2 regions of the Arthrobacter rhamnosi genome follow, and region 2 is predicted to be linked to the other one. Evidence: predicted binding sites of a transcription regulator. Region 2 holds the regulator's gene; the other holds the start of a gene.
The links. The regulator HrcA, encoded in region 2, represses chaperone genes, less so after heat shock. The targets are predictions, from matches to a motif close to TTNGCACTCGNNNNNNNCGAGTGCNAA.

Region 1 (8,449 bases), on a different contig from region 2:
CCTCGGACACCACCACCCACTGGGTGACGAGCATCGGTGGCGTGAAGCGCGAGTTCGACGCCGAGATCACCGAGCAGCACCCGGACGAGCGTGTCGCCTGGAAGAGCACCGACGGCGAATCGCATGCCGGCGTGGTCACCTTCCACCGCCTCGACGAGAACACCACGCGGCTCATGGTGCAGATCGACTGGCACCCCGAGACGTTCACCGAGAAGATCGGCGCCGTCGTGCACGCGGACGCCGCGCAGGTGAAGGGCGACCTCAAGAGGTTCAAGCAGTTCATCGAGAAGAGCGGCGGGGAGACCGGCGCCTGGCGCGGGAACGTCGAGGCACCGCCGACCGGTGGCACCACCGACGCGACACCCGCGAACAGCACGCTGCCGGACACCTCCACGAACGACCCCGATTCGGGCGGTCCGCGCATCGGCTGACGGCGCTCCGGTGACAGGAGGCGGATCCCCAGGGGGTCCGCCTCTTCGCTGTCCTAGGGGATGTCCCCGACCTCGATCGATGCGATCGACTCGGCCGCCTGCCGGGACAGCTCGGGCGGGATGGGCGAGCTCTTCGCGGCCTCTGCGGCCTCGGCCTGGCCTTCCGCGCTGACGGCGTAGGTTCCGAAGGCCCGGATGACGTCGGCGCTCGCCTCGTTCTCGTAGCGCGCGCAGTAGACGTGGTAGGACACCAGGACCAGAGGGTAGACGCCGGGCTCACCCGTGGTCCGGTCCAGCTCCAGTGCGATGTCGTAGTCCTCGCGTCCCGGCACGCGGGTGGCGAGGTCGACGGCGGCAGCCGCCGCCTCCGAGCTGACCGGCACATAGTCCTCGCCGACCTTCAGGGCCGCGCGGCCGAGGGGGTCGCCCACCGCCGAGTCGTCGGCATAGGTCACCGCACCGACGGTACCGGCCACGGTGCTCACCACCCCGGCGTTGCCCTTGGCGTTCTCGTTCTCGAGGCCCTCCGGCCACGTTCCGTCGGGCTCCTCGGTCCAGATCTCGGGAACCACCGCGTGCAGGTAGTCCGTGAAGTTCTCGGTGGTCCCCGAATCGTCGGACCGGCTGACGGCCGAGACCGGCAGGGCCGGGAGGTCGACGCCGTCGTTCTGCGCCGCGATGGCGGGGTCGTTCCACAGGGCGATGTCGCCCCGGAAGATGCGGGCCACGGTGGCGGCGTCGAGCTTCAGTTCCGGGATGCCCGGGAGGTTGAACGCCACGCTGATGGGCGAGACGTAGGCCGGGATGTTGAAGGCACCTCCCGGCCCGCACACCTCCGTGGACTCGGCGAGTTCCTCGTCGCTGAGGTAGGCATCGGAGCCCGCGAATCCCACGGCTCCGGCCAGCAGGGCCCCGCGCCCGGCTCCGGAGCCGTCGGGCGAGTACTGCACCTGGGCCCGCGGATAGAGCGTGGCGAAGCCCGCACGCCAGGCGTCCATCGCCGGGCCCTGGGCCGAGGATCCCGCCGCGGTCACCGCTCCCTGCAGGCTCGTGTCCCCGCGCTGCGCCGCGGCTTCCTGCTCCGCGCCCAGCGGGTAGTCGGAACCGCAGGCGGTCAGGCCGAGGAGGGCGGCGAGGGACAGGGACAGGGTGGCTCGGATTCTCACCGGAGCAACGTTACAGGTGGCGAAAAGGTGAACCCAAGGTGGACGGCGGATGGACGTGCTGATTGCGGTCCGGTCACCCGCGGCGCAGGCGGTACCCGTCCGACCGGTGCACGAGCCGGCGGCCGCCGCCGTCGTTCAGGAGGATCCACAGCACTGAGGCATCATCGGTCCTCATGTCCAGCACGCCGCGGAGCTGCGTCCCTGCCGGGTGCTGGAGGGTCACGTTTTCGCCGCGCCGGAAGCCCGACCAGTCCTGGGATTCGAAATCGCTGACGGGGGAGGGGGATGCGTTCATGGCGGGCCTTTCGCAGGAGTTCGGGATCCCCACGCTAGCCCTGCCGCCTGAACGCCCTCTGAACGTGCGTTGAAGGGTGGGGGCGGGCCGGATCCGGGGATCAGAGGGTGCGCCAGTCCCCGCTCGTGAGGTGCGAACCTGCCTGCGGCCCCATGAGGAGCATCCCGCCGTCCACCACGAACGAGGCGCCGTTGACGTAGCTGGACGCGCCGGATGCGAGGAAGGCGACGACGTCGGCGATCTCCTCCGGGGCGCCCGGGCGGCCCAGGGGGATGCCGGGGCGGTCCATGCTGTGCGGATCCTGGTCCTCGGAATCGTTCATCGGGGTGTTGATCTCGCCGGGCAGCACGGCGTTGGCGGTGATCCCCCGGTCGGCGAGCTCGAGCGCGATGGTCCTCACCAGGCCGCCGAGCCCGTGCTTGGAGGCGTCATAGGCGGCCGAGCCGACGCGCGGCTGCTCCTGGTGCACGCTGGTGACCGCGATGATCCGCCCGCCCCGGCCGCCGTCGATCATGTGGCGGGCGGCACGCTGGATGCAGACGAAGGCGCCGTCGAGGTTCGCGCCCAGGGTGCCGCGCCAGGTGTCCCAGTCCGTCTCGAGGAACAGGGTCCCGCCGTTGACGCCCGCGTTGTTGACGAAGACGTCGAGTCCGCCGAGCTCCTGTGCGAGCTGGTCGATGACATCCCCGCACGCCGGGGCGTCCGTGGTGTCCAGCTGGGCTACAGCGGCGCGGACGCCCTTCTCGCGGACGAGGCGCGCGGTCTCCTCGGCGCCCTCCGAGTCCGAGTGCCAGGTGACGCCGACGTCGCATCCGGCGGCTGCGAGGGCGATGGCGGTGGCCCGCCCGATACCCGAATCGGAGCCGGTGACGATTGCCTTGCTCGGTGTGAAGTCCATACCCCATCCTTTGCACCCGGGTCAGGAGTGTGCAAGGAAAAAGTGAGGGTGCCGCGGCGGCTTGGTGGGGAGTCGGGGAGGTATTAAGGACAGCAACCCCCGGGCGGGCGCCCGGGGGTTGCTGTCAGAAGGGATCAGGCCTCGACGGCTCCCTGGCGTCCGGCGTCGGATGCAGGGGCTTCGACGGCCGTGGACTCGACTGGGGAGTCACCGCTCACGATCTCGATCTTGCGGGGCTTCGCGCGCTCGATGACGGGGATCATCACGCTGAGGACACCGTTCTCGTAGCGTGCGGAGATTCCCTCCGTGTCGACACCCTGGCCCAGGTTGAGCTGGCGCAGGAACGAGCCGCTCTCGCGCTCCCGGGTCAGCCACTTGACGCCCTCCGCGCTGCGCAGCGTGCGCTCCGCGCGGATGGTCAGGAGCTGGCCGTCGACGTCGATGTCGACCGATCCGGGATCGATGCCCGGAAGGTCCGCGGCTAGGACGTAGTGGTCCTTCTCGCGGTAGAGGTCCATCGGCATGAGACGGAGTCCCGGACGGCTCTCCAGAAGAGCGCCGGCAACGCGGTCCAGCTCGCGGAACGGATCAAACTTCATGGCCACTGGAAACATCTCCTTCACAGATGCCACCGGCAGGTGGGTTCTTCAGGGTTGAGCGCCCCTCGCTCAACTACGAAAAATGTTAGCACTCGACCCTAGGGAGTGCTAACGAATTTTGTTCGCTCAGAACGAACGGCGTGCACAGAAAAGAAGGCCCGTACCAAGCGGTACGGGCCTTCCTCGTGGTGCTGTCACCAGCCGATCCTCGTGCCTGCGCGGGGCCTCGATCCCCGGGCCTTCCGCGTGTGAAGCGGATGCTCTACCAGACTGAGCTACACAGGCAATTGGTTCTCCAACAGCTTAGGCCATCCGGGCGCCGCACCAAATTCCCCTCCCGCGCGACGTCCTCCACCTCGGGTGCTGCGCTGGTCATCGGTGTCCCGTCTCAGTAGCCTGAAGGAAAGCCTGCTGAGCATTGTGACCGGTCCGGGACCGATTCCGGGCTTCCGCGGGCATCGCCACGACGAAGGGACCGCACCATGAACAACCAGGACATCCTGCAGCGCATCCAGGCACTCGTGCAGGAGGAACACGAACTCCGCGAGCAGCCCCAGGACGCCGGAGCCGGAGCGGAGCACCAGGACCACGCGGCCCGGCTGAAGCGGGTCGAGGAGGACCTCGACCAGTGCTGGGACCTGCTCCGCCAGCGCCGGGCGAAGGCCGACGCCGGCGAGGACCCTGCAGAGGCCGACGCCCGTCCCATTCCCCAGGTGGAGGGGTACCGCCAGTAATGGCAGTCCCACTGGTGCTGTTCGACGTCAACGGGACGCTCTCGGACATGGGGCTCATGTCCCAGCACTTCGAGGAGATCGGAGTACCTCCGCAACTCTCCGCACTCTGGTTCGCCTCGGTCCTCCGGGACGGCTTCGCGCTGACCGCCGCCGGACAGAACCCGGCCTTCCGTGCGGTCGCCGAGGGGGCACTGCATGCGGTGCTCGCGGGTCAGGTCCTCAACCGGGACGCCGACGCCGCCGTCGCGCACGTGATGGACGCCCTCCAGGAGCTTCCGGTGCACCCGGACGTGCCCGAGGGGATCCGCGCGCTCACCGGGGGAGGCTTCGGTACCGCAGCGCTCACCAACGGCTCCCGGGCGACAGCGGAGGGCCTGCTGGAGCGGGCCGGCCTCTCCGTCGACACGGTGCTGTCGGTCGAGGACGCCCCGCGGTGGAAGCCCGCGCCCCAGGCCTATGCCTATGCGGTCGAGGCGCTGCAGCGGCAGGCGGGCGACGTCGTGCTGGTCGCCGTCCACCCCTGGGACATCGACGGCGCCGCCCGCGCCGGCCTCCGCACCGCCTGGCTGAACCGTGACGCGGTTCCGTACCCGCCCGCCATGACGCCTCCGGACCACGAGGTGGCCTCGCTCACCGACCTGCCCCGCGTCCTCGCGGCGTGAGACTGGAGCAGCGCGGCATCAAGGAAGCGTAAAGACGTCGCCGGGCCGCCCGGTGTCCGCTTGAATGGGTAGGTGGGGCCGACCGGCTGCACCCCTGCCACCCGTCCCCTGGAGGTCGAGCATTCCCGTGAGGCCGAGCAGGAGAACCTCCCGGGAGCCGGTGCCGGCCGCAGCAGTCCTGCGCGGCTCGCTGAGGACCCTCCGGGCCTGGGTGGCGCGCCACAGCCCCAGGCATCCCGCCCAGGTGATCGTGCTCGGCTTCGCGGCGGCGATCCTCGTCGGCACCGCACTGCTGATGATCCCGACATCGAAGGCCGGACCGGGCAGTGCGACCTTCCTCGAGGCCCTGTTCACGGCGACCTCCGCGGTCTGCGTGACAGGGCTGGTCGTCGTCGACACCCCCCGCTACTGGACCGGTGAAGGCCACGTCATCATCCTCGCCCTGATCCAGGTCGGCGGCTTCGGCATCATGTCCTTCGCATCGCTCCTCGGGGTCCTGCTCGCCCGTCGCCTGGGTCTGCGCTCCCGGATCCTGACGGCGGTCGAGACCAAGAGCGAGGGATTCGGCGACGTCCGCAACGTGCTCCTCGGCGTCCTGCGCATCACGCTGGTCGTGGAGGCCGCAACCGCGGTCCTGCTGGGGGCGCGCTTCTTCCTCGCCTACGGCTACGGCCCGGGAGAAGCCGCATGGCTGGGGATCTTCCACTCGGTGTCGTCCTTCAACAACGCAGGCTTCGCCCTCTTCAGTGACAACCTGATCGGCTATGTCGGCGATCCGTGGATCTGCCTGCCGATCAGCGCGGCCGTCATCATCGGCGGGCTGGGCTTCCCCGTCCTGTTCGAACTGCGGCGCCACTTCCGGTACCCGCACAAGTGGCACATGAACACCAAGCTCGTGCTGAGCGGCACCGTCCTCCTGCTCACCGCAGGCACCGCCTTCATCACCGCCGTCGAGTGGTCCAACCCGGCGACCCTCGGCACGCTGAGGCCGGGGGAGAGGATCCTCGCCGGGTTCTTCCAGTCCGCGATGGCTCGGACCGCGGGCTTCAACAGCGTGGACTTCGCCGACGTCCACCCCGTCACGCTGCTGGCCACGGACGCGCTCATGTTCATCGGCGGCGGTCCTGCCGGAACAGCCGGCGGCCTGAAGATCACCACGATCGGCGTCCTGGTCTTCATCCTCTACACGGAGATCAGCGGCGGCAACGCCGTCAACATCTTCGGCAAGCGCCTGCCCCGCTCGGCACACCGGCACGCCATCTCGATCGTGCTCCTCGCCGTCGGCCTCGTTCTCGGTGCCACGATGTTCCTCCTGCTCATCACGGACTTCGGCCTGGACCGCGTTCTCTTCGAGGTCGTCTCGGCCTTCGCCACCGTGGGACTCTCCACCGGCATCACGGCCGGCATCCCGCCCGCGGGCCAGGCCGTCCTGATCCTCATGATGTTCGCCGGGCGCCTCGGCCCGGTGACCCTCGCCTCCGCACTCGCGCTCCGTCCTCGACCCCTGTACTACGAATACCCGAAGGAAAGGCCCCTCATTGGCTAGGCAACGCCTGTTCTCCCCCAAGTCCGGCGAGGCGGCCGCGGTCGCCGACACCGTCGCCGTCATCGGTCTCGGCCGGTTCGGCGCCGCCCTGGCCCTCGAACTCGAGGAGGCGGGGACCGAGGTGCTCGGCATCGACAACGACGAGGACGTCGTCCAGTCCTACAACGGCCTCCTCACGCACGTGGTGCGTGCCGACACCACCAAGGAAGAGGCGCTGCGGCAGCTATCCCTGCCCGAGTTCGACCGTGTGGTGGTGGGCATCGGCACCGACCTGGAGGCGAGCATCCTCACGACGTCGATCCTGCTGCGCTTCGAGCGGCCCACCATCTGGGCGAAGGCCATCAGTGAGGCGCACGCCCAGATCCTCTCGCAGCTCGGCGTGGAGCGGGTGATCCGGCCCGAGCACGACATGGGCAAGCGCGTGGCCCACCTGGTGCGCGGCACGATGCTCGACTACGTGGAGTTCGAGGACAACTTCGCGATGGTGAAGACCCGCCCGCCGCGTGAGTACTGGAACCGCGAGCTCGGCACCACGGGCCTGCGCGCGAAGTACGGCGTCACCGTGGTCGCCGTGAAGCGCAAGGGAGGCGAGTGGGACTACACGACGGCGCAGACCACGCTCTACGACGACGACGAGATCATCGTGGCGGGTCCGACGGCCAAGGCGGAGTTCTTCAGCTCCCTGGTCTAGGACGGCTCCAGGATCCCGGAGACGTCCCGATGGCCGGGAGCGTCAGCCCGTGGGTCTCGGTCCGGGTCTCAGGTCTTCCGTGAAAGCCAGGACAATGTCAGCGCACCGGCGCTGCGCCGGAAACCGCTTCTACCGGAGACGACCTCGAGAACCGCCCAGACGGCCAGGGAGACGGAACTCGCCAGGCGCAGGCGCTCGCGGTTCCTCTCCTCGAGGGCCATGAAGGAGGCGGCGCCGAGCAGCGCCCAGCCGAGGATCGGTGCGTTCGGTTTCTGCACGATGGTCTGACGGCCAAGGCTGTCGGTGAAGAATCTCATGCGCCCTTCTTCCTGGAGGTCCCGGAGGCCTTCTTGGCGTCGGCCTTCTTCTCGCGGTTCTTCTCGACACTGCGGCGGAGGGCTTCCATGAGGTCCAGGACGTTGTCGTCGTCGTCCTCGTCCTTGTTCGCGCCGAAGGTCTCCTCGGTGTTGATGGTGTCGCCCTTCTCGATCTTGGCGTCGATCAGGGTGCGCAGCTGCACCTGGTAGTCGTCCGTGAAGTTCTCCGGATCGAAGTCCGTGGAGAAGGAGTCCACGAGCGCCGCCGACATCTGCTTCTCCTTCGCGGAGATACGGACCTTCTCCTCGAGTGCGGGGAAAGAGGCCTCCCGGACCTCGTCATCCCACAGCAGCGTCTGGAGCATGAGGACCTCCCCGCGTACCCGCAGCGCGGCGAGGCGGCTCTTCTGGCGGAGGGAGAACTGCACGATCGCGGTCCGGTCCGTCTCCTCGAGCGTGCGCCTTAGCAGGACATAGGCCTTGGTCGAGGTGCTGTCCGGCTCGAGGAAGTAGGCGCGGTCGAACATGATCGGGTCGATCTGGTCGCTCGGCACGAACTCGACCACCTCGATCTCCCGGCTCCTCTCGACCGGCAGGGACGAGAGGTCCTCCTCCGTCAGGACGACCGTGTGCTCGCCGTCGTCGTACGCCTTGTCGATGTGCTTGAAGTCCACGACCTCGTCACACACCTCGCAGCGCCGCTGGTACCGGATACGGCCGCCGTCCTTGTCGTGCACCTGGTGGAGGGCGATGTCGTGGTCCTCCGTGGCGCTGTAGACCTTGACCGGCACATTGACCAGGCCGAACGCGACCGCACCCTTCCAGATGGCTCTCATGGGTCAAGTGAACACCAAGCAGGCTTACCGGGCCAGAGGATCCCGGCCGCCCACCCCTAGACTTGAGGTGTGACTTCCGAGACCGTAGAGCCCATCGTCAGCAAGACAACCAGCGACGACGGCGGCACCGTGCTGCGCCTGGAGTTCCAGTTCGCGTTCCCGCCGACCGTGCTGTGGAAGCACCTGACCGAGGCGGACAAGCTGAAGTACTGGTTCCCCTGCGAGATGGAGTTCGAGCCGCGCAGGGACGAGGAGATCCTCTTCCGCTACGCCG
Region 2 (8,449 bases):
GCGCGACCTCGATCGTTCCCGCCGCCATGAGGCGCGGGATGGAATCGGGGTCCATCATGTCGTGCAGGGCGTCGTACAGCGGGCGCAGGTACGGGTCGATCTTGTCGTTGAGGGTTCCGGGCAGGAAGCCCAGACGCTCCCCCGCCTCGACGGCGGGCCTCGTCAGGATGATCCGGTTGACTTCCTTCTGCTGGAGCGCCTGGACGGCCTTGGCCATGGCCAGGTAGGTCTTGCCGGTACCCGCCGGGCCGATACCGAACACGATGGTGTTCCGGTCGATCGCTTCGACGTACGTGCTCTGGTTGAGCGTCTTGGGGCGGATGGTCTTGCCGCGCGAGGTCAGGATGTTCACGGACAGCACTTCCGACGGCCGGGCAGTGCTCTGCGTCTTGAGCATCGTGACCAGCTGCTCGAGGACATGGGGAGAGACCGTCGCATTGTTGGTGGCCATGGTCTGGATCTCGCCGATGAGCCGCTCGGTGCGCAGCACGTCCGCCGAGGGACCGGTGATCGTCAGTTCATTGCCCCGGGCCTGCAGGCCGATGCCGGGGAAGGAGTCTTCGATCAGGCGCAGGGCCTCGTCGTTCGAACCAAGCGCCTGAACCATCTGCTCCGTCGAGTCGAAGACGAACGTCCGTGTGTCGAGTCCTGCCACGTTGATGCCTGTTGAAGATTCGCTCATAGCTCGGCCGTCCGGCCTTCGATCGCCCCTCGTCTGAGTAGTCGTGCTGTGCTGTCATTCATGCTGTGGTTCATGCTGCCGTTCGTGCTGTCGTCTGCCGCCGATCCCGCCCTCGGGACGGAGCACACCAGCACCGGCGGAGATGCCAATGTTACGGCATCCCCTATTTGTCAACAGGCGCGGGAGGGCCTTGATTCCCGCGCCGCCGGGAGCTCCCTTCTTACCGAGCGGCGCTCGACTTTCGTCGCGAATCGGCAACGGGTTCGTATCGATCAGGTTTCAGTCCCGTCGACCGCCTGTATTCACACTGGTGTGCTCCGCGCGCTGTGCCAAGCTGAAACAGGTCCGGCAGGTCCGCGCCCACGAGCGGTCGCTGATCCTCCGGCGCACACGCCGCGGGTCGGGCCGTCCGGGACGATTCCACGTTACAGATTCCACCCGCGCACCAGCGCGCCTGACGGAAGGGGGCCGGCATGCACGAGCAGGACCCCCTGAAGAAGAACCGGCTCGGGCTCCGCGGGATGCTCCTGGTATCGGGCGCCGTGCTCGCGGCGAGCAGTGTGTTCTTCCTTCCCGAGGTGGGGCTGCTGCAGGGCAGCGCACCGACGACGACCCTTCCCGTCACGCTTCCGACGGCGGTCCCCGATGGGGAGTCTGGGGAGCCCGAGACGCCCGTCCGGAGCCAGGGCGCGGCAGCGGGGCCCGCTGACGCCGTCCAGCCGCTCCTGCCGGTCTACTGGCTCGGGGAGGTCGAAGGGACCGACCGGCTGTTCCGTGAATTCCTCGTGGCTCCGGAATCCACCGGCGACCCGATCTCCGACGCGGTGCGGCTCATGACCTCGGGAAAGCCTCTCGACTCCGACTATCACTCGCCGTGGCATGCCGCATCGAGCGTGAGCTCGTCGATCTCCACGAAGAACGTCATCACCCTCGACATCTCCTCGGACGCCTTCTCCGAGAGCCTCGGAGAAGGCGACGCACGCCTGGCCCTGCAGCAGCTCGTCTACACTGCCACGGCGGCCGCCTCGAACGCCGGCCTCATTCCCGGCGGCGAGTCCAGTTCCGTCGTCGTGCTCGTCGACGGAGCGGCGGGCTACCGCGCCTTCGGCTCCGTGGACGTCGGCGGGGAATGGACCCGGGATACGTCCACACTCGCTCCCGTATGGATCATCGACCCGCAGGAGGGCGTCGAAGCCGACCGCTCCGGCCTGACCATCCACGGGGTGGGGCCGGCATCGGAGCAGACGCTCGCCTGGCGGATAGACCGGAGCGAGGGTGGGTCGGCGGACGGCGGAACAGGAGATACCTCGCTCTTCCGTGACGGCTCGGTCCGGATCTCGCCCGAGGACGGCGCTCCGGGCGCCTATTCCTTCTCCGTGACGCTCCCGCCCGGCTCCTACGAGATCACGGTGGCCGTGCCCTCCGGGGACGGCCGGGCACAGGACTCGAAGTCCGTCGTCGTCAGGTAACCCCCTAGCCTCGTGCCGGCGGCCATCGGCGCCGTCGGCTACCAGCGCCCCAACAGGTGGTTCAGCAGCACGAGGGCGGCCGGGCCAGCGGAGGACGACCGCAGGACGTGCGGTCCCAGGCGGGCCGCACCAGCACCGACAGCGCGCAGCTTCGCCAGCTCGGCCGCACTGATGCCACCCTCCGGACCCACGACGACCGCGGTCGACGACGGTGTGTCCAGGGCACCCGCTGCGTGGAGCTCCGAGACCTGCTCGGCGAGGGAGGACTCGGCGTCCTCGTGCAGGACGACCATCCGGTCCACCGTCGACGCCCAGGCGGCCAGGCCCGAGGTGTCCAGGACGGCGTGGACCTCGGGCACGAACGATCGGCGCGACTGCTTCGACGCCGCGCCCACGAGGGACACCCACTTCTGCCGGCCCTTCTCGGCCTTGTCGCCGCGCCAGCGGACGATGCTGCGCTCGGCATGCCACGGCACCACGGCATCGACGCCGAGCTCGGTGGCCGACTCGACCGCCTGCTCGTCGCGACCACCCTTCGCCAGGGCCTGGACGAGCACCAGACGGTGCTTTGGCGCGGGATCCTGGCCGGCGGTCTCCACCTCGACCTCGACGGTTCCCGACCCGACGGCCGAGATCACTCCGCCGATCCGGTAGCCGGAGCCGTCGGACACGTCGATGCGCTCCCCCGTCCCGAGCCGCCGAACGGTGGCGGCGTGCCGGCCCTCGTCACCGCCGAGGACGAACAGGGCGCCGGGTGCGGCCGCGCGAACGGCCTCGCTCGACCCGAAGAACAGGGGACGCGTCATGGTCAGCGGTTCCCGAGGCGCTCCCGCAGGCGTGCGAACACGCCGGAACCGCTGCTGGCGAGCTGGCCGTCCGTGTACTCCTCGTTCCGCAGTTCGGCGAGCTTGCGCAGGAGCTCTTCCTGCTGGTGGTCCAGATTGCGCGGCGTCTCGACATTCAGGTGGACGCGGAGGTCTCCCCTGCCCTGGTTCCTGAGGTGCGTGACGCCGAGCCCGCGCAGGGTCACGATCTCGCCGGACTGCGTCCCGGGCTTGATGACCAGTTCCTGGTCGCCGTCGAACGTGTCCAGCTGCACCGTGGTGCCCAGCGCGGCCGCCGTCATGGGCACGCTCAACGTGACATGGAGGTCGTCGCCGTCGCGGAGGAACGTCGAGTCGGTGTTGACGCGGATCTCGACGTAGAGGTCGCCCTGGGGACCGCCGGCGATGCCGGCCTCGCCCTGGCCGGCGAGCTGGATGCGGGTGCCCGTGCTGACGCCGGCGGGGACCTTGATGGTCAGGGTGCGGCGTGCGCGGACGCGTCCCTCACCGCTGCATTCATGGCAGGGGTTGGGGATCACGGTGCCGTAGCCCTGGCACGTCCCGCAGGGCGCGCTCGTCATGACCTGGCCGAGGATCGAGCGGACCGCCCGCTGGACCTGCCCGGAGCCGCCGCAGATGTCGCAGGTGCGGGGCGACGTGCCCGGCTGGCAGCAGGTCCCGTCGCACGTGGGGCAGACCTCCGCGGTGTCCACCTCGATCTTCTTGTTGGTGCCGAAGACGGCGTCCTTGAGGTCGATGCGCACGTTGATGAGCGCGTCCTGGCCCCGTCGGGTCCGGGAGGGTGCTCCTGCCTGCTGGCCGCCGCCGCCGAAGAAGGTCTCGAAGATGTCCTGGAACGCGAACCCGGAGCCCGAGTAGCCGGCACCGTAGCCGTTGTCCGTGCCGTTCTCGTTGCCGGTCGTGTCGTAGATCCGCCGCTTCTGCGGGTCGGACAGCACCTCGTAGGCGTGCGTGATGCGCTTGAACTCCTCCGCGGCGTCTCCACCCGGGTTCACGTCGGGGTGGAGCTTCCGGGCGAGCTTGCGGTACGCCTTCTTGATTTCCTCCCCGGTCGCGCCCTGCGCCACACCGAGGACCTCATAGTGATTACTCACTCGTGCACATCTCTTCCTGTTGGAGATTTCTGTCTACTGCTCTGCTCGCCGGTCGTGCCGGCGGAATACCGTTGTGCCGGCGGAACACCGGGGACGGCCACGGGGCCGGCTACTCCTCGAGGATCCTCGAGAGGTAACGGGCGACGGCGCGCACCGCGGCCATCGTCGTCGGATAGTCCATGCGGGTGGGCCCGAGGATCCCGAGCTTCGCCCCGGCGTCCGGACCGTAGCCCGTCGCGACCACGGAGGCCTCCGACAGGCCACCATAGGGGTTCTCGCTGCCGATCCTCACCGAGATGCCGCGGGCGTCGTACTCCATCTCCGACAGGAGCCTCAGCATGACGACCTGCTCCTCGAGGGCCTCGAGGACAGGACCGATGCTGAGCGGGAAGTCACCCGTGGATCTGGCGAGGTTCGCCGTTCCTGCCAGCAGGATCCGGTCGTCGCGGCCGAGGCCGGCGAGCTGCTCCAGCGCTTTGATGATCGTACCCCCGTGCGCCCGCAGCGCGGGAGGCAACTGCGACGCTGCGACGCCCAGCTCACCGGCCAGCGCCGAGAGTCTCACCCCGGACACCGCGGACAGGATGCGCTGCTTCAGGTCCGCGAGCTCGGCTTCCTGGATGTCCGCGTGCGTCCGGACGATGCGCTGCTGGACGGTGCCGTTGGTCGCGATCAGGACCACGAGGATCTGCTGGGGAGCCAGCAGGACGAATTCGATGTGGCGGACGGACGCCCCGCCCACACGTGGGAACTGGACGACGGCGACCTGGTTCGTGAGCTGGGCGAGCAGCCGGACGGTCCGGTCCATGACGTCGTCGAGGTCCTCCGCGCCCTCCAGCAGGGTCTGGATCGCCTTCTTCTCCGGCGCGGACAACGGCTTGACCTCGGAGATACGGTCCACGAACAGCCGGTATCCCTTGTCCGTGGGGATGCGGCCCGAACTCGTGTGGGGTGCCGCGATGAGGCCTTCCTCCTCGAGGACCGCCATGTCGTTGCGGATGGTGGCGGAGGAGACGCCGAGCTTGTGCCGGTCGACCAGTGCCTTGGAGCCGACGGGCTCCCGCGAATGGACGTAGTCCTCGACGATGGCCCGGAGCACCTCCAGGCGTCGCGGTTCACTCATTCGATGTCACCTCCGGGTCTGCAGGAACAGGCGTGGGGGCGGCTCCGAGCGATTAGCACTCGACACACCCAAGTGCCAAGTCTAGTACGTCCGGGCTGATTGTTAGCATTGGGAACCCGGGCCGCGGCAGACCGCCGAAGCCCTCGGCGGAAGGACAGCTCGGGATGGACTACGGCTGGGGAGCACAGGATATTACGGCTCCGAAGCGGGTCAGCCTGCCCGATGTCCCGGTGGAGAAGGACACGGTCCTCGAGGACGTGCAGAGCGGATTCGTCGGCGCAGTGGTCCGGGTCGAGAAGTCCGGCGGCCTGCATGTGATGGTGCTCGAGGACCGGCGTGGCAAACGCCGGACGTTCCGGCTCGGCCACGGGTTCCTCCTCGACGGACAGCCCGTCCACGTCGTCGCACCCGTGCAGCGCGCAGCGCCGGCGTCCACCCGGACCGCGTCCGGATCGGTGCGGGTCGAGGGCGCGCGGGCGAGGACTGCGCGGGCCAGCAGGATCTGGGTGGAGGGACAGCACGACGCCGAGCTGGTCGAGAAGGTCTGGGGGGACGATCTCCGGCTCGAGGGAATCGTCGTCGAGCCGCTGCACGGCGTCGACGATCTCGCCGGCGCGGTCCGCGCGTTCGGCCCCGGTCCCCAGCGGCGGCTGGGCATCCTCGTCGACCACCTGCTGCCCGGGACCAAGGAGTCCCGGATCGCACAGCAGGCGATGACCGTGCCGGGGGCACGCCACCACGTCCTGATCGTCGGCCATCCCTACGTGGACGTCTGGCAGGCGGTGAAGCCGGCCGCGCTGGGACTCGACGCCTGGCCCGTGGTGCCGCGGAACCAGGACTGGAAGACCGGGATTCTCGCCGGGCTCGGCTGGCCCCACTCCGACCAGGCGGCCGTGGCCCATGGCTGGAAGCGGATCCTCGCCGGCGTCAGCACCTACGCCGATCTCGAGCCCTCGCTGCTGGGCCGGGTGGAGGAGGTCATCGACTTCCTGACCGCGCCCCCGGGCACTGCCTGAGCAGTCCGGGCGCCGCCACCACGTATCCTTGGATCGAGTCCGGGGGAACAGTCCCGCCAGCCAGCAAAGGAATTGACGTTGTCCAACACCGCCGACCAGCAGCACCACGGGCGGGGCGAGTCCCGGCCCGCGTTCGAAGGGACGCCGGCGAATGCCCTTCCCCTGACTGCGTCCGAGGACCGCCAGTTCGCGACGCTTGCGCACTTCGGCGGCATCCTGGGCTTCATCCCCTCGCTGCTGATCTACCTCATCTTCAAGGACCGGGGCCCGTTCACGGCGCAGGAGTCGAAGGAGGCGCTGAACTTCACGCTTCCGCCGACCCTCCTGGCGCTGGCGGCATGGCTCCTGTCGCTCGTGCCGGTGATCGGAGGGGTGTTCGCCGTCGTGAACGCCCTCATCTGGGTCACGATCACGATCTTCTCGGTGAATGCGGGCATCCAGGTCAACCGTGGCCGGCCCTACCGGTACAGCCTGAACCTGCGCCTGATCCCCTAGGCCCGTCCGCGCTCGGTCCGGCACTCAGTCCGGCAACAGCCTCCGCACGACGGCGTCCGCGAGCAGCCTGCCCTGGAAGGTCAGGACCACGCGGCCCGCGAAGGCCGCGGCGGGCTCGACGAGCCCGTCGGCGATCAGTCCGGCGACCGCCGTGCGGCTCGTTGCCCTGAGGGATTCGGTCGGAAGCCCCTCACGCAGCCGCACGCGCAGCATGACGTCCTCGACGTAGCGGTCCTCCGCCGACAGGATCTCGCGCCCCGCGGCGGGTGACCGCCCGGCATCCAGCGCCTCGGCGTACGGGCGCGGATGCTTGACGTTCCACCAGCGCGTGCCGCCGACATGCGAGTGCGCACCCGGACCTGCACCCCACCAGTCGCTGCCACGCCAGTAGGCGAGGTTGTGTCGGCATTCATCGGCGGGCGTCCGCGCCCAGTTGCTCACCTCGTACCAGTGCAGGCCGCCGGCCGTCAGCATCTCCTCCGCGAGGGCGTACTTGTCGGCGTGGTCGTCGTCGTCGATGGGCGGCACCTGGCCGCGGCGGATGCGCGTCGCGAGCCGTGTCCCGTCCTCGATGATGAGGGCGTACGCCGAGATGTGGTCGGGGCCGTAGGACAGCGCCGTGGACAGCGACGTCCGCCAGTCCTCCAGCGACTCCCCCGGCGTGCCGTAGATCAGGTCCAGGCTCACCTTCAGGCCGGCCTCACGCGCCCACTGCACGGCCTGCGGCACGCGTTCGGGCGAGTGGGTGCGGTCGAGCACGGCGAGCACGTGGGGCACCGCGGACTGCATGCCGAACGAGACGCGGGTGAAGCCGGCATCCTTCAGGACACGCAGCGATTCCGGCGTCACCGAATCGGGATTGGCCTCGGTGGTCACCTCCGCGTCCGGGGCCAGGCCCCACTGCGCCGTCGCCGCCCGAAGGATCGACGCGAGGTCCCCGGCGGGCAGCAGCGTCGGAGTACCTCCGCCGAAGAAGACCGTGGACAGCGGCCGTGCCGGCATCCCCGAGGACCGGAGCACCTGCGCACCGAGGGCGAGCTCGGCGAGCACGGATCCGGCGTACGCGTCCTGCGACGCTCCTCCGCCGAGCTCCGTGGCCGTGTAGGTGTTGAAGTCGCAGTAGCCGCAGCGCACCGCGCAGAACGGGATGTGCACGTAGAGGCAGAAGTCGCGGCTGCGCGCGCCCTCGGCTGCCTCAGGGGGCAGCACGCCGTCCTCCGGTGCCGGCAGGCCGAGCGGAAGGGCGCTAGGCACGCGGACCAGCCCCCTCGAAACCGTACGGGGTCACTTCTTGGCTTTGTCCTTCGACTCGTCGGAGGACAGTGCGGCGATGAAGGCCTCCTGGGGCACTTCCACGCGCCCCACCATCTTCATGCGCTTCTTGCCCTCCTTCTGCTTCTCGAGCAGCTTGCGCTTACGCGTGATGTCACCGCCGTAGCACTTGGCGAGGACGTCCTTGCGGATGGCCCGAATGCTCTCGCGCGCGATGATGCGGGCGCCGATGGCGGCCTGGATGGGCACCTCGAACTGCTGGCGCGGGATGAGCTCGCGAAGCTTGCCCGTCATCATGACACCGTAGGCGTAAGCCTTGTCACGGTGGGTGATGGCGCTGAAGGCGTCCACCTGTTCACCCTGCAGCAGGATGTCGACCTTGACGAGGTCGGACACCTGGTCGCCGTCGGCCTTCCAGTCCAGGGAGCCGTACCCGCGGGTCTTCGACTTCAG

Region 1: a site for HrcA is predicted at 3,475-3,501, ahead of ACX80I_RS05865 (Hsp20/alpha crystallin family protein). Genes of this name have one in related genera too.

The regions. Positions count from the first base shown of each region.
Region 1 covers NZ_JBTNDT010000002.1:317,187-325,635, forward strand. The annotation lists gene ACX80I_RS05845 (SRPBCC family protein) at 1-431, shown strand, start outside; gene pstS (phosphate ABC transporter substrate-binding protein PstS) at 485-1,597, opposite strand; gene ACX80I_RS05855 (hypothetical protein) at 1,671-1,892, opposite strand; gene ACX80I_RS05860 (SDR family oxidoreductase) at 1,993-2,790, opposite strand; gene ACX80I_RS05865 (Hsp20/alpha crystallin family protein) at 2,925-3,389, opposite strand; tRNA gene ACX80I_RS05870 (tRNA-Val) at 3,601-3,674, opposite strand; gene ACX80I_RS05875 (DUF2630 family protein) at 3,872-4,123, shown strand; gene ACX80I_RS05880 (haloacid dehalogenase type II) at 4,123-4,785, shown strand; gene ACX80I_RS05885 (TrkH family potassium uptake protein) at 4,946-6,331, shown strand; gene ACX80I_RS05890 (potassium channel family protein) at 6,324-7,022, shown strand; gene ACX80I_RS05895 (hypothetical protein) at 7,091-7,339, opposite strand; gene ku (non-homologous end joining protein Ku) at 7,336-8,175, opposite strand; gene ACX80I_RS05905 (SRPBCC domain-containing protein) at 8,245-8,449, shown strand, end outside.
Region 2 covers NZ_JBTNDT010000001.1:57,854-66,302, forward strand. The annotation lists gene ACX80I_RS00320 (PhoH family protein) at 1-682, opposite strand, end outside; gene ACX80I_RS00325 (GerMN domain-containing protein) at 1,156-2,151, shown strand; gene ACX80I_RS00330 (16S rRNA (uracil(1498)-N(3))-methyltransferase) at 2,190-2,957, opposite strand; gene dnaJ (molecular chaperone DnaJ) at 2,960-4,090, opposite strand; gene hrcA (heat-inducible transcriptional repressor HrcA) at 4,200-5,213, opposite strand; gene ACX80I_RS00345 (DUF3097 domain-containing protein) at 5,378-6,229, shown strand; gene ACX80I_RS00350 (DUF4870 domain-containing protein) at 6,308-6,724, shown strand; gene hemW (radical SAM family heme chaperone HemW) at 6,749-7,978, opposite strand; gene lepA (translation elongation factor 4) at 8,009-8,449, opposite strand, start outside.